One region of the Lacticaseibacillus thailandensis DSM 22698 genome, then DNA from elsewhere that is predicted to be linked to it. Evidence: riboswitches for the same ligand, from Rfam matches in the RefSeq annotation. Region 1 holds a riboswitch; the other holds the start of a gene.
What was found. Region 1 has a riboswitch for lysine ahead of alr (alanine racemase). Riboswitches for the same ligand answer to the same signal wherever they lie in the genome.
Positions count from the first base shown of each region.

Region 2: it holds a riboswitch for lysine, as region 1 does, so the genes downstream of both, FD19_RS06075 (ABC transporter permease subunit) here and alr (alanine racemase) in region 1, are expected to answer to the same signal.

Region 1 is NZ_AYZK01000008.1:11,853-19,853, forward strand. Features, by position in the region: gene FD19_RS08505 (trans-sulfuration enzyme family protein) at 51-1,175, opposite strand; gene FD19_RS08510 (homoserine O-acetyltransferase/O-succinyltransferase family protein) at 1,168-1,965, opposite strand; gene FD19_RS08515 (aspartate kinase) at 2,486-3,889, opposite strand; lysine riboswitch at 4,197-4,379, shown strand; gene alr (alanine racemase) at 4,594-5,712, shown strand; gene lysA (diaminopimelate decarboxylase) at 5,765-7,051, shown strand; gene dapD (2,3,4,5-tetrahydropyridine-2,6-dicarboxylate N-acetyltransferase) at 7,113-7,829, shown strand; gene FD19_RS08540 (N-acetyldiaminopimelate deacetylase) at 7,879-8,001, shown strand, end outside.
Region 2 is NZ_AYZK01000003.1:158,429-166,429, forward strand. Features, by position in the region: gene FD19_RS06060 (DHA2 family efflux MFS transporter permease subunit) at 1-772, opposite strand, end outside; gene FD19_RS06065 (hypothetical protein) at 1,223-1,546, opposite strand; gene FD19_RS06070 (amino acid ABC transporter ATP-binding protein) at 1,743-2,489, opposite strand; gene FD19_RS06075 (ABC transporter permease subunit) at 2,489-4,087, opposite strand; lysine riboswitch at 4,251-4,421, opposite strand; gene FD19_RS06080 (mannose/fructose/sorbose PTS transporter subunit IIB) at 4,834-5,808, shown strand; gene FD19_RS06085 (PTS mannose/fructose/sorbose transporter subunit IIC) at 5,851-6,648, shown strand; gene FD19_RS06090 (PTS system mannose/fructose/sorbose family transporter subunit IID) at 6,666-7,604, shown strand; gene FD19_RS06095 (DUF956 family protein) at 7,727-8,001, shown strand, end outside.

The DNA of each region.
Region 1 (8,001 bases):
GAGTGCTGACAAAGTAACGGTAGTAATCCGACTACACGGACGTGACGCTATTAGTTGGTGGCGTCGGGTGCCGCGGCGGCAATGGCCTGGGTCAAATCGGCGAGCAGGTCGTCTTTGTCTTCAAGGCCGACCGACAGCCGGATGAGCTGGGGCGTGATGCCCAATTCGAGGCGGTCACCAACGGGCATGTCGTGGTGCGTCTGGACGTACGGCACGGTGACGAGTGACTCGGTGCCACCGAGACTCTCTGCGAACGAACAGACTTGTAGGGCGCGCAGAAAGCGGTCGACGTCAAAGTCGTCAGCGAGGTAGAAGCTGATCATGCCGCCGACGCCAGCGTAGAGTACGCGGTCGACACCCGTAATTTCAGGCAACGCGTGGGCCAGGTACTGAGCGTTTTCGGTGTGGTACTTCATCCGCACGTGTAACGTCTTGAGTGACCGGATCAGCAGCCAGCTATCAAACGGGTCGAGGTTTTGGCCCGTCGTGGTGAGCTGGAAGCTTAACTTATCGGCCAGGTCATCATCTTTGACAATGACCGCGCCAGCCAGGATGTCGTTGTGGCCGCCGAGGTACTTGGTGGCTGAGTGGACGACGATGTCCGCGTCGTCATCGAGCGGATTCTGGTAGATGGGGGTCAGGAAGGTGTTGTCGACGGCAATGAGAATGTCCGGCCGGGTCGCGTGCACGGTGCGGGCCACCGCCTCGATGTCGATGATCTTCATGGTTGGGTTACTAGGTGTTTCCAGCCAGATTAGCTTGGTTTCAGGCTTGATCAGGAGGATCAGGTCGTCAACGTTTTTGCCGTTCCACTTATCGTAGTTCACGTGGTAGCGTTCTTGGCGTTCATCAAAGTAACGGAAGGAGCCACCGTACAGGTCGTCGCTGGCAATGAAGTGGTCGCCGGTGGCCGTGAGGGTAGAGAACACGAGGTCGATGGCGGCCATGCCGGAGCTGGTGGCAAAGGCATGGGTGCCGTGCTCGATGGCGGCGAGCTGCTTTTCTAGTTCGAGCCGCGTGGGCGTAGTCATCCGGGAATAGTCAAAGCCGGTTGATTGGCCGAGTCCAGGGTGACGGAATGCGGTCGAAAAGTTGAGGGGCACCACGACGGAGCCAGACCGGTCGTCCTCAGTACCATTAGTGCCTTGAACCAGTTGCGTTGCGATTTTAGTCATGTGCAGTAACCTCCTGTGGTGTTAATTGGTGAACCCAGTGACGGTAAAAAGTAGCGGTGTCGTGTTGCCACGAATTAACGGGCCGCATGTCATGATCAAAGTAATTACTTGGTGGTGCGACGGTCAAACCGCGGTGCTGGTCGCGGTGAAATTCACTCGCTAGCGTGCCGGTCCAGTACTCGAGGTGACCGGTGATGTAGGTTGAACGCAGCGCCGCGTCGGTGATAATGGTGGCGCCAATGCGGTCGTCGCCAGCAACCACTTTCCCGTGCTGTACGCTCGTGATTGGGATGGTGAAGTACCGCGAATGGGGCATCGTGACGCCATTGGTAGTGTAGATGCCGTTAATTTTGTGGGTGATTTGGTGCCCGTCCGCCACCCCGTCCACGTGGAGGGCGGCGTATGCGCCCCAGCACAGGAAGAGGCTGTGTTCTACGTGGGTTCGGCGCCACGTCAGTAGTTGCCGAAACTCAGGCCAAAAGTCGACGGCGGTGAACGGTAATTGGTCGAGTGCCGCGCCGGTGACAATCAAACCGTCAAAATGTTGGTCGGCCATCTCAGCCAACGTCGGGTAGGCGGCCCGAATCGCCGCCGCGTGGTGGCGTACCTGGTGGGTGGCCGGTAAGGCAAAGGTCAGCGCCAAGTTCGTGTCGGTATTGCCCAAAGCCGCGGCAATCTGTTGCTCGGTCACAGCCCGAGTGGGCATTAGGTTGAGCACCAGGATCCGCCGGGCATTAGGCGCGGGCCGGATATGGTTACGGGTCAAGCCGGTAGTAATGGCAATGGTCATCTTGGGTCGCCTCCTTTGGTCAGTTGATGCCGATGGTATAAAAAAACCGCCACACAAGTAATAAATACTCATGTAGCGGGACGATTGGCTCGTGTTACCACCCGTTTTCTGGTTGCCGTCACCGACAACCACTCTAACAGTACGGCGGCATGCACCACGATACTGACCCACGTTAACGGGTGGGTACCGGTGTATACTCACATACGCTCGTATACACTCGACTTTGCTCTGAGACCATATTCACGTGCCGTGCGGTGATCGGCTCCCAGCAACCTCCGATTCTCTGCGCACCCACGACGACGTTACTCATCTCCGCGTCATTAATATTGTCATTATATTAAATCATTATTAGAGATGGGTCAAGTAGCCTAATTTTGCGGGGAATCGTAGCTGACGGATCAATCACCTCAACCAGCCCAGGCCGTTGTCAGTTTGTGGTTAATGGCAACAATAAAAATGGCGGTACCAGTGAGCAAACGTTTGCTCACTGGTACCGCCGTGCATTTTCATCTATTACCCGTTAATCTAACGATACTTGTTGCTTATTAGCCTGGGTGACCTCGCTGTGGTGCGTACAGCTCAGCTCGTAGACTGCCCGTACGGCGTCGTCCGCCTGTTCGGCCGGCACACCCAGCATGATGCTGATCCGCGACGCACCCTGGTTGATCATCGTTGGCGCGATGCCCGCGTCGGCCAGGCTGACCATAATTCTGGCCAGCAGGTCGTTTTGTGCATAGAGCCCTTCGCCCACAATCATGAGGACGGCAAAGTCGTCGAACCAATCCAACTGGTCGGGCGCGATCTCCGCCTTGATGTCGGCCGTGATACCGCGCTTTTTGTCCGGTGACAACTGGCCCTTGTCGATGATCAGGGTCAGGTCGTCGATTCCTGACGGCATGTGTTCGTAGCTAACGTTGTACTTGCGCAGAATTTGTAGCAGGTGCAGGGTGAAGCCGACCTGTGTGTTGATGAGGTAGCGGTGCAGGTAGAGGCCCACAAAGTTGCGGTTGGCGGCCACCCCTGTGATGTGGTGGTGGTGGTTCACGTCTTTGGTGGGCGCGATGAACGTGCCCCGCGCTTCCGGATCATTGGTATTCTTCACGTTGACCCGGATACCCGCCTGGATCACGGGAATGATAGCTTCGTCATTAAAGACGGAGAAGCCGGAGTAGGCCAGTTCACGCATTTCGCGATAGGTCAGCGTGCGGATGGCACGGGGATGCTTGACGATGTGTGGGTCAACCGCGTACACGGAGGACACGTCGGTGAAGTTTTCGTACAGGTCGACGTTGAACCCCCGGGCGAGGATGGAACCGGTAATGTCGGATCCGCCGCGGGCAAAGGTGGCGATGTTACCATCCTTGTCGTAAGCAAAGAATCCTGGTACGACGATGATTTCGTCGGGGTGCAACTCAAACTGCGCGATCCGGGCGTAACTGTCATCGGTCACGGTCGCGGCGCGGGGTTCACCAGTGACGGTGATGCCTAGGTCGCGGGGGCCGACGAACCGTGCGTTGATGTCCTGATGGGCCATGACTTCAGCTACCAGCTGGGCGTTCATGAACTCGCCTTGAGCCATAAAGGCCGCGTACAGGTAGTCAGTGGTGGGGTAATTGCGGGCCGCCATGTCGCCGAGGTGGCGCCGCAACCGGTCAATGATGTCGGTGGGCACGCCAAAGTAGCGCGCGATGTCGACGTAGCGGCTGAGAATTTCTTCAGTAACGGGTTCGGTGTCCGTTCCGTCAACGACGGCGTCAGCGAGCTTGCTGAGTAGGTCAGTGACTTTGGTATCACCGGATTGACGTTTGCCGGGGGCGGAGACCACCATGATGCGGCGGTCAGCGTCTGCGGTTACGATGTTAATGGCCTTCTCGAGTTGTGGGCCTGTGGCCAGGGAGGAGCCACCGAATTTTACGACCTTCATGAACAATATGCCAACTTTCTCAAATGGTTTATATGATAACAATACTACATTGGGGCGGTGTTGCTACGCATAAATGTATGGGCGTATGTATATCTTATATTCACCTGCTAGTATACGAATCTCCACCCGCGGTAACAAGTCGGTGCGTTGAATCTGGGGTGGCAACAACTACATCTTTGGTCACCCCGCCGTCGTTCTGCTAGCACTCCTGGATTTTAACTACCAACTAGTTGTACCGTGAAACACCAGTTTAGCGTCAACGTTGGGTTGACAGAGTGCGTATATTAATTGTAACCTAACGATAATTAGAAAAGATAGAGGTTGCGGTTGCCATGAGTAGCGCGTCCAAGTTGATTACACTCAACGGTGCGGGCGCATGAAAGGGAAGACCGCCGAAATCAACTGGGCAAGTGTAAGCCTGGTTGGTTGGGCCACCGGTGAATAACCGCTGGACTGTCGCAGTTAACGGCTGCGGAGCGCTATCGTAAATCATTATGGACCAACGGTTTTTTAACGAAGACTTTGACAAGCCCATCTGGTATGCGAATAACGCACGCCGGATGGGCTTTTTCGTGCCATCTGAACGTGCTACCGTTCTGGCAACCGCCATGGTCAGCGCCCCCTCTATACCTTATAATATGCAGTAGTGTGTCCATTTGGTCGGACACGTAGTAATGACAATTGACGCGTAGGGGGTTTGGTTCATGGCAGTCACAGCTGATCATCGTCCAACAAAATTATATATATCGCAGCATGCGGTAACGCACAACATCGCGGAGACGCGGAAGGCGGCACACGCCAAAACGGTCTTTCTGGCCGTGAAGGCGAACGCGTATGGTTTCGGGTTGCTCGAAATGAGTCGCGCCGCCGTGAATGGCGGTGCGGACGGGTTGGCGGTGGCCGTCCTGGACGAAGCACTAACGTTGCGGCAACACGGCTTTACGGTGCCCATCTTGGTGATGAGTATCGTGATGCCGCAGTACGCGGAGGAGTTAGCGGACAACGACCTGATTACGACCGTGGCCAGTGACCAGTGGCTCCACGACGCGCAGCCCTACTTGGCACAGGCAGCCCGGCCGCTCAAAGTATCGATGGGTATCGATACCGGTATGGGTCGGATCGGTTACCGTAGTCGCAAAGAAATGGACGCGAGCCTGCAGTTCATGCAGGACCATCCCCACGACTTTAACTACTACGGGCTGATGACCCACTTTTCCCAGGCAGACTCGTCCGAGGTCGACTACTTCCACAAGCAGCTGGCCCGCTGGCACGAGCTTACCGACACGTTTCCGCACCCGCCGATGGTGCACGTCGCCAACTCGGGGGCCGCGATGTACCATGCCGACGAAATCCCGACCGACGTCATCCGCGCTGGCACCGTGGTGTACGGCATTGAGCCGTCGTTGGGAGAGCTACGGGATGCTAGTTACCTGGAGCCGGTGCTAACGCTGACGACGCAACTGATCTTCGTCAAGCAGATGCATGCGGGTGACGGAATTTCCTACGGCCACATCTATGAGGCCAAAGAGGGCGAGTGGGTCGGTACCATTCCGCTAGGTTATGGTGACGGTCTGACGCGGCGGCTGACTGGTGCTGAAGTGCTGGTCAACGGTCAGCGGTGCCAGATTTTGGGTAAGCTGGCCATGGACGCCATGATGATCCGGCTGCCCGGCCCGTTACCGTTAGGCACCAAGGTCACGGTGTTGGGTCGCGACGGGGATGAGGAAATCACCCTGGATGAGTGGGCTAACTTCACCGGCTTTGCCCCGTGGGAATTGTCGATCAACCTGAACGACCGGTTGATTCGTGAAATTAGTGATTAGAACACGTCGGTGCGCAATCGGGGCGCACCGTTAATGGAGGTATTGCATGACCATTCCGGTTTCAACGGACGCACAGGGGCGTCTGGCCATTGGTGGCGTCACTGCCAGTGAATTGGCGCGCGAGTTCGGTACGCCACTATATGCATATGACGTGGGCGTTATCCGCGCCAACATTCGCGCGTACCGGGCGGCGTTTGCGGCCCATCAGGTGGATTACACCGTCAGTTACGCCGCTAAGGCCTTTGCTACCATCGCCATGTTCCAGGTGGCGGTCAGTGAGGGTGCCCACCTCGACGTGGTATCAGGGGGCGAAATTGTGACCGCACAGCGCGCTGGGGTCAATATGGCTCACGTGTCGTTCAACGGTAACAATAAGTCTGACGCGGAACTGCAGCTGGCCCTGGATGCAGGGTTAGGTACGATTATCGTGGATAACCGCTTTGAGCTGAACCGCCTGGAAGAATTGGCGGCCGCCCGTCACGTGGTTCAGGATATCTTGCTACGTATTGCCCCGGACGTGTCGGCCCACACCCACGAGTACATCATGACGGGCCAAGCAGACAGTAAGTTTGGTTTTGACGTCGCCAGCGGGCAGGCACACGACGCGCTGATTGCCGCCCAGGCGGCCCCACACCTCAACTTGTTGGGCCTGCACGCCCACATTGGCTCGCAAATTTTTGCGGTTGATGGGTTCGTTGCGGAGGCGCAAAAGCTAGTCGACCTCGTTCGGGCGTGGGATTACGCCCCGCAAGTGTTGGATTTGGGCGGTGGCTTTGGCATTCAGTACACGGATGCCGACACGCCAATTCCCCCGACGGAGTTTGTGGACGCCCTCGTGTCGACAATCCAAACGGGGCTCGCCGACACGAATTGGACGCTGCCCGCTATTTGGATCGAGCCCGGGCGCTCCATCGTGGGTGCCGCCGGGATTACGCTATACACGGCCGGCGGGACCAAGCAGATTCCGGGTGTCCGGACGTACCAGACGGTCGACGGCGGGATGGGTGACAACATCCGTCCGGCTTTGTACCAAGCTGAATACGAAGCCGTGCTGGCCGACCGTCCGCACGCTGCAACCACGCAGGTCGTGACGTTAGCCGGTAAGTATTGTGAATCGGGTGACATCCTGGTTGAACGTGCGGCGCTGCCGCCAGTCGTACCGGGCGACATTCTGGCCGTACTCGCGACTGGCGCATATGGTTACTCCATGGCCTCGCACTACAACCGGAACCCGTTGCCCGCCGTCGTCTTTTGTGAGGACGGTCAGGCCCAAGTCGTGGTACGGCGCGAAACGTGGGCGGACCTCGTCGCCTTTGATGAACCATACCAGCACGATTAACATTGTGAATTAACCTTAAAAATTGATTGACGCAACCAACCATATAGGAGGAAGCAACACTATGGCACAACCATTTAACGCAGAACAGATTATCGAGTATATCGCCAACGCACCCAAGTCAACGCCGATGCACGTTGTTTTTGCTGGCGATACCAGCAAACTGACCGCTGTACCGGCTGGCGTTGAGAGCTTTCTGGACGTCAAGACCGGTCAGCTATACGGCGACGCGGCTAGCATCAAGCCATGGCTGGACGCAAACAAAGCTGTAATTACCAACGCTCACGTTGAAGTGACCGGCCGTAACACCGGGGTGCCGATGCTCGACATTAGCAACATCAACGCGCGCATTGAGCCGGGTGCGATCATCCGTGAACACGTCACTATCGATGACAACGCCGTCATCATGATGGGGGCCGTCATCAACATTGGTTCTAAGATCGGTGAAGGTACCATGATCGACATGGGCGCCATCCTTGGTGGCCGTGCGACCGTGGGCAAGCACTGCCACATTGGTGCCGGGACCGTCCTGGCCGGCGTGGTCGAACCAGCGTCCGCCACACCCGTTATCGTTGAAGATGACGTTTTGATTGGCGCCAACGCGGTGGTGCTGGAAGGCATTCACATTGGCAAAGGTGCGGTTGTTGCTGCCGGTGCCGTGGTCATTGACGACGTGCCCGCCAATGCCGTGGTTGGCGGCGTGCCCGCCAAGGTCCTGAAGATGAAGGATGCCAAGACTGACAGCAAGACTGGGCTGATCGACGCACTGCGTCAGCTGTAGTTTTGGGCTGGCATAGCGTTAGTTGGGTTCAAGAAAAGGAGTTGTGTTTATGACAGACTTAGATGCCGACGCGTTGATCAAGATTCGACGCGACTTGCACCAAATTCCTGAGCTCGCGTTGCACGAAACGCGGACCCACGACTACCTCATGCAGCTGATCAAATCCTGGCAA
Region 2 (8,001 bases), on a different contig from region 1:
GGTGAGCATAGAAGCCCAGAACGATTACCCCAATAACGAGGGCAACGAGCACAACGGGTGAACCCCAGCCACGAGAGCTGGCGGAACTAACACCGAAGACAATGGCTGAGAAACCAATGACGGATTCAGCCATCGATAGGAAGTCAGCTTTAGGCTTAGTGATGTTACCAACGTTTTTGAGGCTGGTGAAGGCAAAAATCAAGCCAACGGCCAATACGGGGACAAAGACCCAGAAGATCCAGTTCCAGGACAACTTGGCGAGGATGATCCCGGTCAAAGTGGGTCCAATTGCTGGGGCGAACATGATGACTAACGCGTTGGTCCCCATAGCCGCTCCCAACTTGTGGGGTGGGAAAATGGACATGGCCACCGTAAACATCAGGGGCAGGATGATCCCGGTCCCGATACCCTGAATCAATCGACCCACCAGTAGCACCGGAAAGACGCTAGCGGTAGCAGCAATGACGGCACCGACGATAAAGTCGGCCAGGCCAAAGATGATTAGCTGACGGGTGGTAAACCACTTAGTCAGAAAGCTTGAGAACGGTAGCACGATCCCGATGACCAACATGTAACCAGTGACGAGCCACTGAATCGTGGCGGTGCTGACGTTGAGACTCTTCATGAGGCTTGGCAGGGCAATGTTTAGGGACGTTTCACTGAACATCCCGATAAAGGCACCAACCCACATGCTGACCATTGCGAGCATGGGGTGGCGCACGTCAACGCGGGCTTTATCCAGGTTGACGGCAGTACTTGATACTTGTTCCATTGGTAATGCTCCTCCTCTGACGCACAAAAAATAGCGGTCCGGTAACGACCAGGCTGCTAGTCTATACGCTTGATCAAAATAGCGGCACTAATACCAATAGACGCGCGGGGCGCATATATATCCCGAATAGACTGCTGGTGTCGCCCCCTGTGGCATAGCCGTGATCAAAATCAACGGCTATACGCGACGACACCCACGCAATTGGTGATGGTGCGTTTCAACAATTGGTTATGTTAACAGAAAAAGAACGTTTGTGTAAGTGTTTTTTGAAAATGTCTTGGCAAAGCGGCTGCTTCTGGAAACGCTGATAGCGCTTTCCTAAAGAAATCAAGGCTTTTTAGCTGATTTGAAAGTTGAAAATAGCCTGTCAGGCGGATTGACCGCTACTAATCATGAGCGGACAAAAATAACCCGGATGCATGCAGGCATCCGGGCAAGACTAACATTATTTTAAACGAAGGGGTGATAAACCAGTTCGATTACGCCTTTGCGGGTAGCAAAGTTCACGTGCTCTAATTCTTGGGTCAGAATTTTATTGTATTCAGCCAAGACATCGCCGGGTAAGGGGGTGCAACCGTGTAACTGCTTAATCAGATCTGCGGGGGTCAGCGCGCTATCCAGGTCGGCAAAAATCGCTAGTTTACCCACCACGTCAGCCAGTAGGTCTGACATGGCTGCATCGGGTTTGCCACTGGGATCGGTGATAACGAGTTCGTGTTGGCTCACGGGCCGGTGGTTGACCTGCAATAACTTGAGTGCCTGAAAAACGTTCATGATGGTTGCCCTCCTACGGCATAACTTAACCCCTATCTTAGGCGAAAACGGGGTGACTGACAATCACTAAGGACTATCAGCATCAAGAGAAATTATTTCCCGGGAAATAATTGGCCCACATCAGTCATGGCCACCACCCGGTGCGTTCAGGTGATGGCCACTGTTAGTAGTCAAGGTAATTGGCAGTATTATGCTGTTAAGCCCGGTTCAGGTACCGCTTAAGGAAGTCCCGGGTGGCGGCTTCACGCGGGTGCTCAAAGATTTGTGCTGGCGTGCCCTGCTCACCAACAACGCCATCATGCATGAAGATGACCGTGTCAGAGACATCACGGGCAAAAGCCATTTCGTGAGTGACGACGATCATGGTGAGGCCGGTGCTGGCTAGGTCCTTCATGGCGGCGAGCACGTCGTCCACCATTTCTGGGTCTAGCGCGCTGGTTGGCTCGTCGAACAGCAGCATTTCTGGGTCCATCGCTACGGAACGCGCAATAGCGACCCGCTGCTTCTGGCCCCCGGAGAGTTGGGCGGGCTTGGCGTTGACGAAGGGCCCCATATTCATTTGCTGGAGGATCTCCATGCCGTGCTTTTTGGCTGCACCTTTGTCACGCTTCAGGACCGTGACTTGGGGTACCACCACGTTGTCGAGCACGGACAGGTTATTGAATAGGTTGAAGTTTTGGAACACCATTCCTACCTTGGTGCGGTAACGGATGAGGTCGAAGTTATCAGCGAGAACATTCTCGCCGTGAAACAGAATTTGGCCGCTGGTTGGTGGCTCTAGTAGGTTGAGCCCACGCAACAGGGTGGACTTACCGGACCCTGAACGACCGATGATAGTTAACACTTCACCCTTAGTGACGGCGAGGTTGATGTCTTTTAGCACCTCGTGGTTGCCGAACCGCTTCTGCAGGTTGCGTACTTCTAGCAAAGCTGATTCCGTCATTATTCAGCATCTCCTTCCGTATCCTTAATGGATGGCGTCTCCACCTGCATCTGGTTGTTCATCACGTTGTAGTTTTTGGGCCCATCGAGGTGTTTTTCGATGAGACGGAAGAGCCGTGAGATGGTAAACGTCATGATTAGATAGATGCCACACACGATCAGGTAGGTGTGGAAGAACTGGAAGCTTTGCCCCGAAATGGTTTCGGCGGTAAAGAACAGTTCGGACACACTGATGATGGACAGCACCGAAGTGTCCTTGATATTAACGATAAATTCGTTGGTCACGGCTGGCAAACTGTTGCGGATGGCTTGTGGCAGGATGACTTTGGTCATGGTTTGCCAATGGGTGAAGCCGAGCGCGTGGGCCGCTTCGAACTGGCCCTCGTCCACGGAAATAATCCCGCCACGGATGATTTCGGAAATGTAGGCCCCGGTGTTGATCGATACAATGACCAGGGCGGCAACGGTCCGGTCCATATTGACCCCAAAGGCCTGGGCAGCCCCGTAGTAAAGTACGGCCGCCTGAACAATCATTGGTGTGCCCCGGAAGACCTCAATGTAGACGGATAACAGCCAGTTGATGATAGCCATCAAGCCCCGCTGGGCGGGCTTTTTTGCACGGGGAATGGTCCGGACGATGCCGACTAGCAGGCCAATGATGAACCCAACGAGCGTACCAATTAACGCTAACAGCAATGTCATCCCGGTCCCGCGCAGTAGCATAGCACCATACTGCTTAAGAATGTTCGTGAACCAATTGCCACTCGAATTGGTGACGGGCTGATCCTTGACGGCCTGAGTCATCATGTGGTTCCGTTCCTTGGTGGAAATTCCCGCCAAAACTTGATTGATCTTGGCTTCATTAGGGTCCTGTTTGCGCAGGCCGATGGCGAGGTCGGTGTCACTTGCATCCGTTTTGAAGCCTTTGTTCTTGGCAAAGTGGATGTAGGTGAGCTTGTTATTGGCGTGCTCTGCTGTGATCCCTTCCGGAATTTCGGAGACGTACCCGTCAATGGTACCGGATTCCAGCGCAACCCGCATGGCCGGAAAGTCATCCATGGCGGATTGACGCTTAACGCCCTTGATCTGCTTGATGGCGGTGTAGTGGTAGGTGGATAGTTGTGCGGTTAGCTTGGCGCCTTTAAAGTCCGATAACTTAGTGGCGTGGGCGTACTTGGAATCTTTGCGTACAACAATAGTTAGTTTAGATGCGTAGTAAGTGTTACTGAAGTCGATCGACTTGCGCCGGGCTGGTGTGGGGGACATACCGGCGATGATAGCGTCAATCTTGCCGGAGGTTAATGACGGTAACAGTCCGTCCCACTTTGTCTTAACGACGATGGGCTTTTTGCCTAACGCACGGGCAATCTTCTTGCCCATCTGTACGTCATACCCATTGGCCCAGAGTTTTGAACCCTGGATTCTTACGGCGCCGTGTTTACTAGAGTTTTGTGTCCAGTTAAAGGGTGCGTACCCGGCCTCCATACCAATTTTGTAATACTGACTACTGCTGGCGGCACTTACTTGGTGACTAGGCGCGGTGACCCACAGCCCGGTCAGTATCAGTGCGCTCACAATTGCGAACCAAACTTTCTTCATTGGTGTTCTCCCTTCATCTGACTACCGTGGCTAACGGTCGATCAAGCTACGCGTTGGGCGCGGCCCACATACCGTGAGGGGAAACAGGGGTATGAAAAAGACCCATTGAATTGAATGAACAACTCAATGGGCCCGCTAATCTCACTATATAAGTAGTAAAACCAACAATCATAGCGCTCCTTGCCAGTGGCAAGACAGTCCGGCGACTTTCGTCGACCGGCCCAACGACAGTTGCTGCGGAGCAACTGTCGTTTCGGCGGGGTTGCTTTCAACTAGAGTCATCGTATCCGCTACTCGTCTAGCTGTGGTCGTCCCCGCGACCTCTATTTCGTCGTGGTATATATCATGTTGCCTCTAAAATTACCCGGTTTTACGCAACCTGTCAAGACGTGTCTGCCCCTCTCCGCGCCAATGTTGGGTAGTGATGGAATGAGTATCGGTGGATTAGGGATGACTAAAAATGCTGTACCCCTTTGTGGGTATGGTGTTGCGCATTTTGCCCTTTAGGCAAACAAAGTAAACAAAATTCGAAAAAATTTTTTTGAGCTTTTGGTTGCTATTAGTGACTTTTCATGAAACACAAGTTGGTTTTGTCAAGAAAGGGCTTGCAAAACGTGCCCTATCTGCGCATACTTAACACTGTTAAGAAAACCCCTTACATTTCGAGTTTAGTAGCAATTGTACATTATTTAGGTAAACCTAAAGTGTGGGGCTTTCTAAATAAATATATTTTGGGAGGCGAAACAATGGTCGGAATCATTCTAGCCAGCCACGGCGAATTCGCTGCAGGCATCAAGCAGTCTGGTGAAATGATCTTCGGTGAGCAGGACAAGGTCGAAGTTGTCACGTTCAAGAACGGCGAAAGTCCTGACGATCTGAAGCAACATCTTCTAGATGCTACGACTAAGTTCGACCCCGAAGACGACGTACTGTTTCTGATTGATTTGTGGGGTGGCTCACCATTCAATCAGGCAAGCGGAATCTTTGAGGAACACAAGGACAAGTGGGCAATCGTTACTGGCCTGAACCTACCGATGCTGATTGAAGCATACGGTTCTCGTTTGACGATGAACTCCGCTCACGAACTGGCCGCACATCTAGTTGCCGCTGGACGCGATGGTGTCAAGGTTAAGCCAGAAGCCCTCGAACCGAAGCCAAAGGCCGCACCTGCTGCTAAGAAGCACGCAGCTGCATTGCCTGAAGGCACGGTTGTCGGTGATGGTAAGATCAAGCTTGTGCTCGCACGTGTCGACTCACGTCTGTTGCATGGGCAAGTTGCAACGACTTGGACCAAGACTACTGGCCCGAACCGGATTATCGTTGTTTCTGATGGTGTCGCAAAAGACAAGTTACGTAAGACCATGATTGTGGAGGCCGCACCGCCTGGGGTTAAGGCAAACGTCGTTCCTATTAAGAAGTTCATCGACGTTTGCAAAGATCCTCGGTTCGGTAACACGAAGGCGTTGATTCTGTTTGAAACTCCTGAGGATGCACTGGAAGTTGTCAATGCGGGTGTTGATATTCCAACCCTGAACATTGGTTCCATGGCGCACTCGGAAGGTAAGACGGTTATCAACAAGGTTCTCTCGGTTGACCAAAAGGATGTTGACGCATTTAAGGCATTGCGGGACAAGGGCGTTAAGTTCGATGTTCGCAAGGTGCCTGCTGACAGCCCTGAGAACTTGGGTAACTTGCTTAAGAAAGCGGGATTTGACTTTTAATCGACGCGTCTTCGCGTCCGCAATTATATAAGGAGGACCACAATGTCATTTATTTCTGTTATTGGGATCCTAATCGTGTCATTCCTTGCTGGTATGGAAGGTATCTTGGACGAATTCGATTTCCATCAGCCAATTTTGGCTTGCCCGTTGATCGGTCTGGTATCTGGCCACCCAGCTGAAGGTTTGGCATTAGGTGGGTCTCTCCAATTGATCGCCTTGGGCTGGATGAACATTGGTGCCGCTGTTGCACCTGACGCCGCCCTGGCATCCGTTGCCGCTGCAATCCTGGTATGTGTTAAGGGTACCAGTGTTTCCAACGGTGTCGCGTTGGCCATTCCACTGGCTGTTGCCGGTTTGGTTCTGACCATTATCGTTCGTACCATTGCAACCTTCTTGGCTCATGGTGCTGACGGTGCTGGTAAGCGCGGTTCATTTGCTGGTGTTTACGCATTCCACTTTATCGCTTTGGCCCTGCAGGGTCTGCGTATCGCGATTCCTGCAGCCCTGATCGTTGCCGTACCAACTCACGTTGTGACTGACTTGCTGGCAGCTTTGCCAGACGTTGTCACCAACGGTTTGAAAGTCGGTGGTGGTATGATCGTTGCCGTTGGGTACGCCATGGTTATCAACATGATGGCTACGCCTGCTCTGTGGCCATGGTTCTTCCTGGGCTTTGCCTTGGCTGCACTATCCGAAATTACTCTGATCGGTATGGGTATTATCGGTGTTGTTATGGCCCTGCTGTTCCTGCAGGTTGACCCAGAATTCAACAAGACGTCCGGCGGTTCTTCATCTAGTGATGGCGGCGACCCAATCGACGACATCCTGAATGATTACTAGGAAGGGAGGAAATAATAATGGCTAATGAAATTAAGTTAACTAAAACAGACCGTTTCTGGGTCTTCTGGAACAGTCAATTCCTCCAGGCTTCCTGGAACTACGAACGTATGCAGAACGTTGGCTGGGCCTTTGCCCTCGCACCAGCGCTGAAGAAGTTGTACAAGACTAAGGAAGACCGTGCCGCTGCTTTGAAGCGTCACCTGGAATTCTTTAACACGCACCCATACCTGGTTGCACCTATTCTTGGTGTTGAAATGTCTCTGGAAGAAAGTCGTGCTAACGGGGCTCCTGTTACCGACCAAACCATCCAGGGTGTTAAAGTTGGTATGATGGGCCCTCTGGCCGGTGTTGGTGACCCAGTGTTCTGGGCGACCGCTCGTCCTATCCTCGGTGCCTTCACGGCGTCATTTGCCTTGTCTGGTAGCTGGCTTGGTCCAATCCTGTTCTTCGTTGTATGGCAGATTATCCGTATGGGTTTCCTGTGGTTCACGCAAGAAATGGGTTACAAGCAAGGTGAAGCGATCACTAACGACGTTTCTGGTGGTTTGCTGCAGAAGATCACTGTTGGTGCTTCTGTCCTAGGTATGTTCATCATGGGTGTCCTAGTTCCTCGTTGGATGACCATGAACTTCCCAGCCGTTGTTTCTAACGTTAAGGTTGACAAGGACGCGCAGGTTAACTTCCAGCCAGTCATCAATGCCGCTAACCACGGTCACCTGACTGTTGGCAAGATTCGCGCTGTCATTGCTTCCGTTAACGCTGGTAACTCCGTCACGCCAACAAAGACTACCACTCTTGGTGATATCTTTGATGAATTGACTCCAGGTCTGATGCCTTTGCTGCTCACCCTGGTATGTGTATGGTTGCTACGGAAGAAAGTTAGTCCAATCGTTATCATTCTGGGACTGTTCGTTGTTGGTATTCTGGCCTACTGGGCAGGTATCCTCGGCGCATAATCTCGTCAATGTGCTATTGAACGACAGAATCGGCAATAGGCCGGTTCTGTTTTTATTTTCACGAGGTTTGTTATAATCAGGGCATAATTATTAATAGTTGCTGTCGATGAGGAGGAAACATCATGGTGGAAGTCGAAATATTAAACCATACCGCGGAGGGGACCTTTAAAGTCAATTCCATGGTGAGTGCCAGTGACCCTAAACCGGGTTTTCTGATTTTGGGTGACGGGGGGCTCGAGTTCCGTGCTGATAGTGGGCATGGGTACATCATGATTCCTTGGGCCAACATCAAACGGGTGCGCGCACAGGTCTACATGAAGACGCACATACGTGGCTTCTTTATTGATGTTGACGACGGGCGCAGCTTCAACTTTGTAGCCAGCAAAGCCGTGGAGGC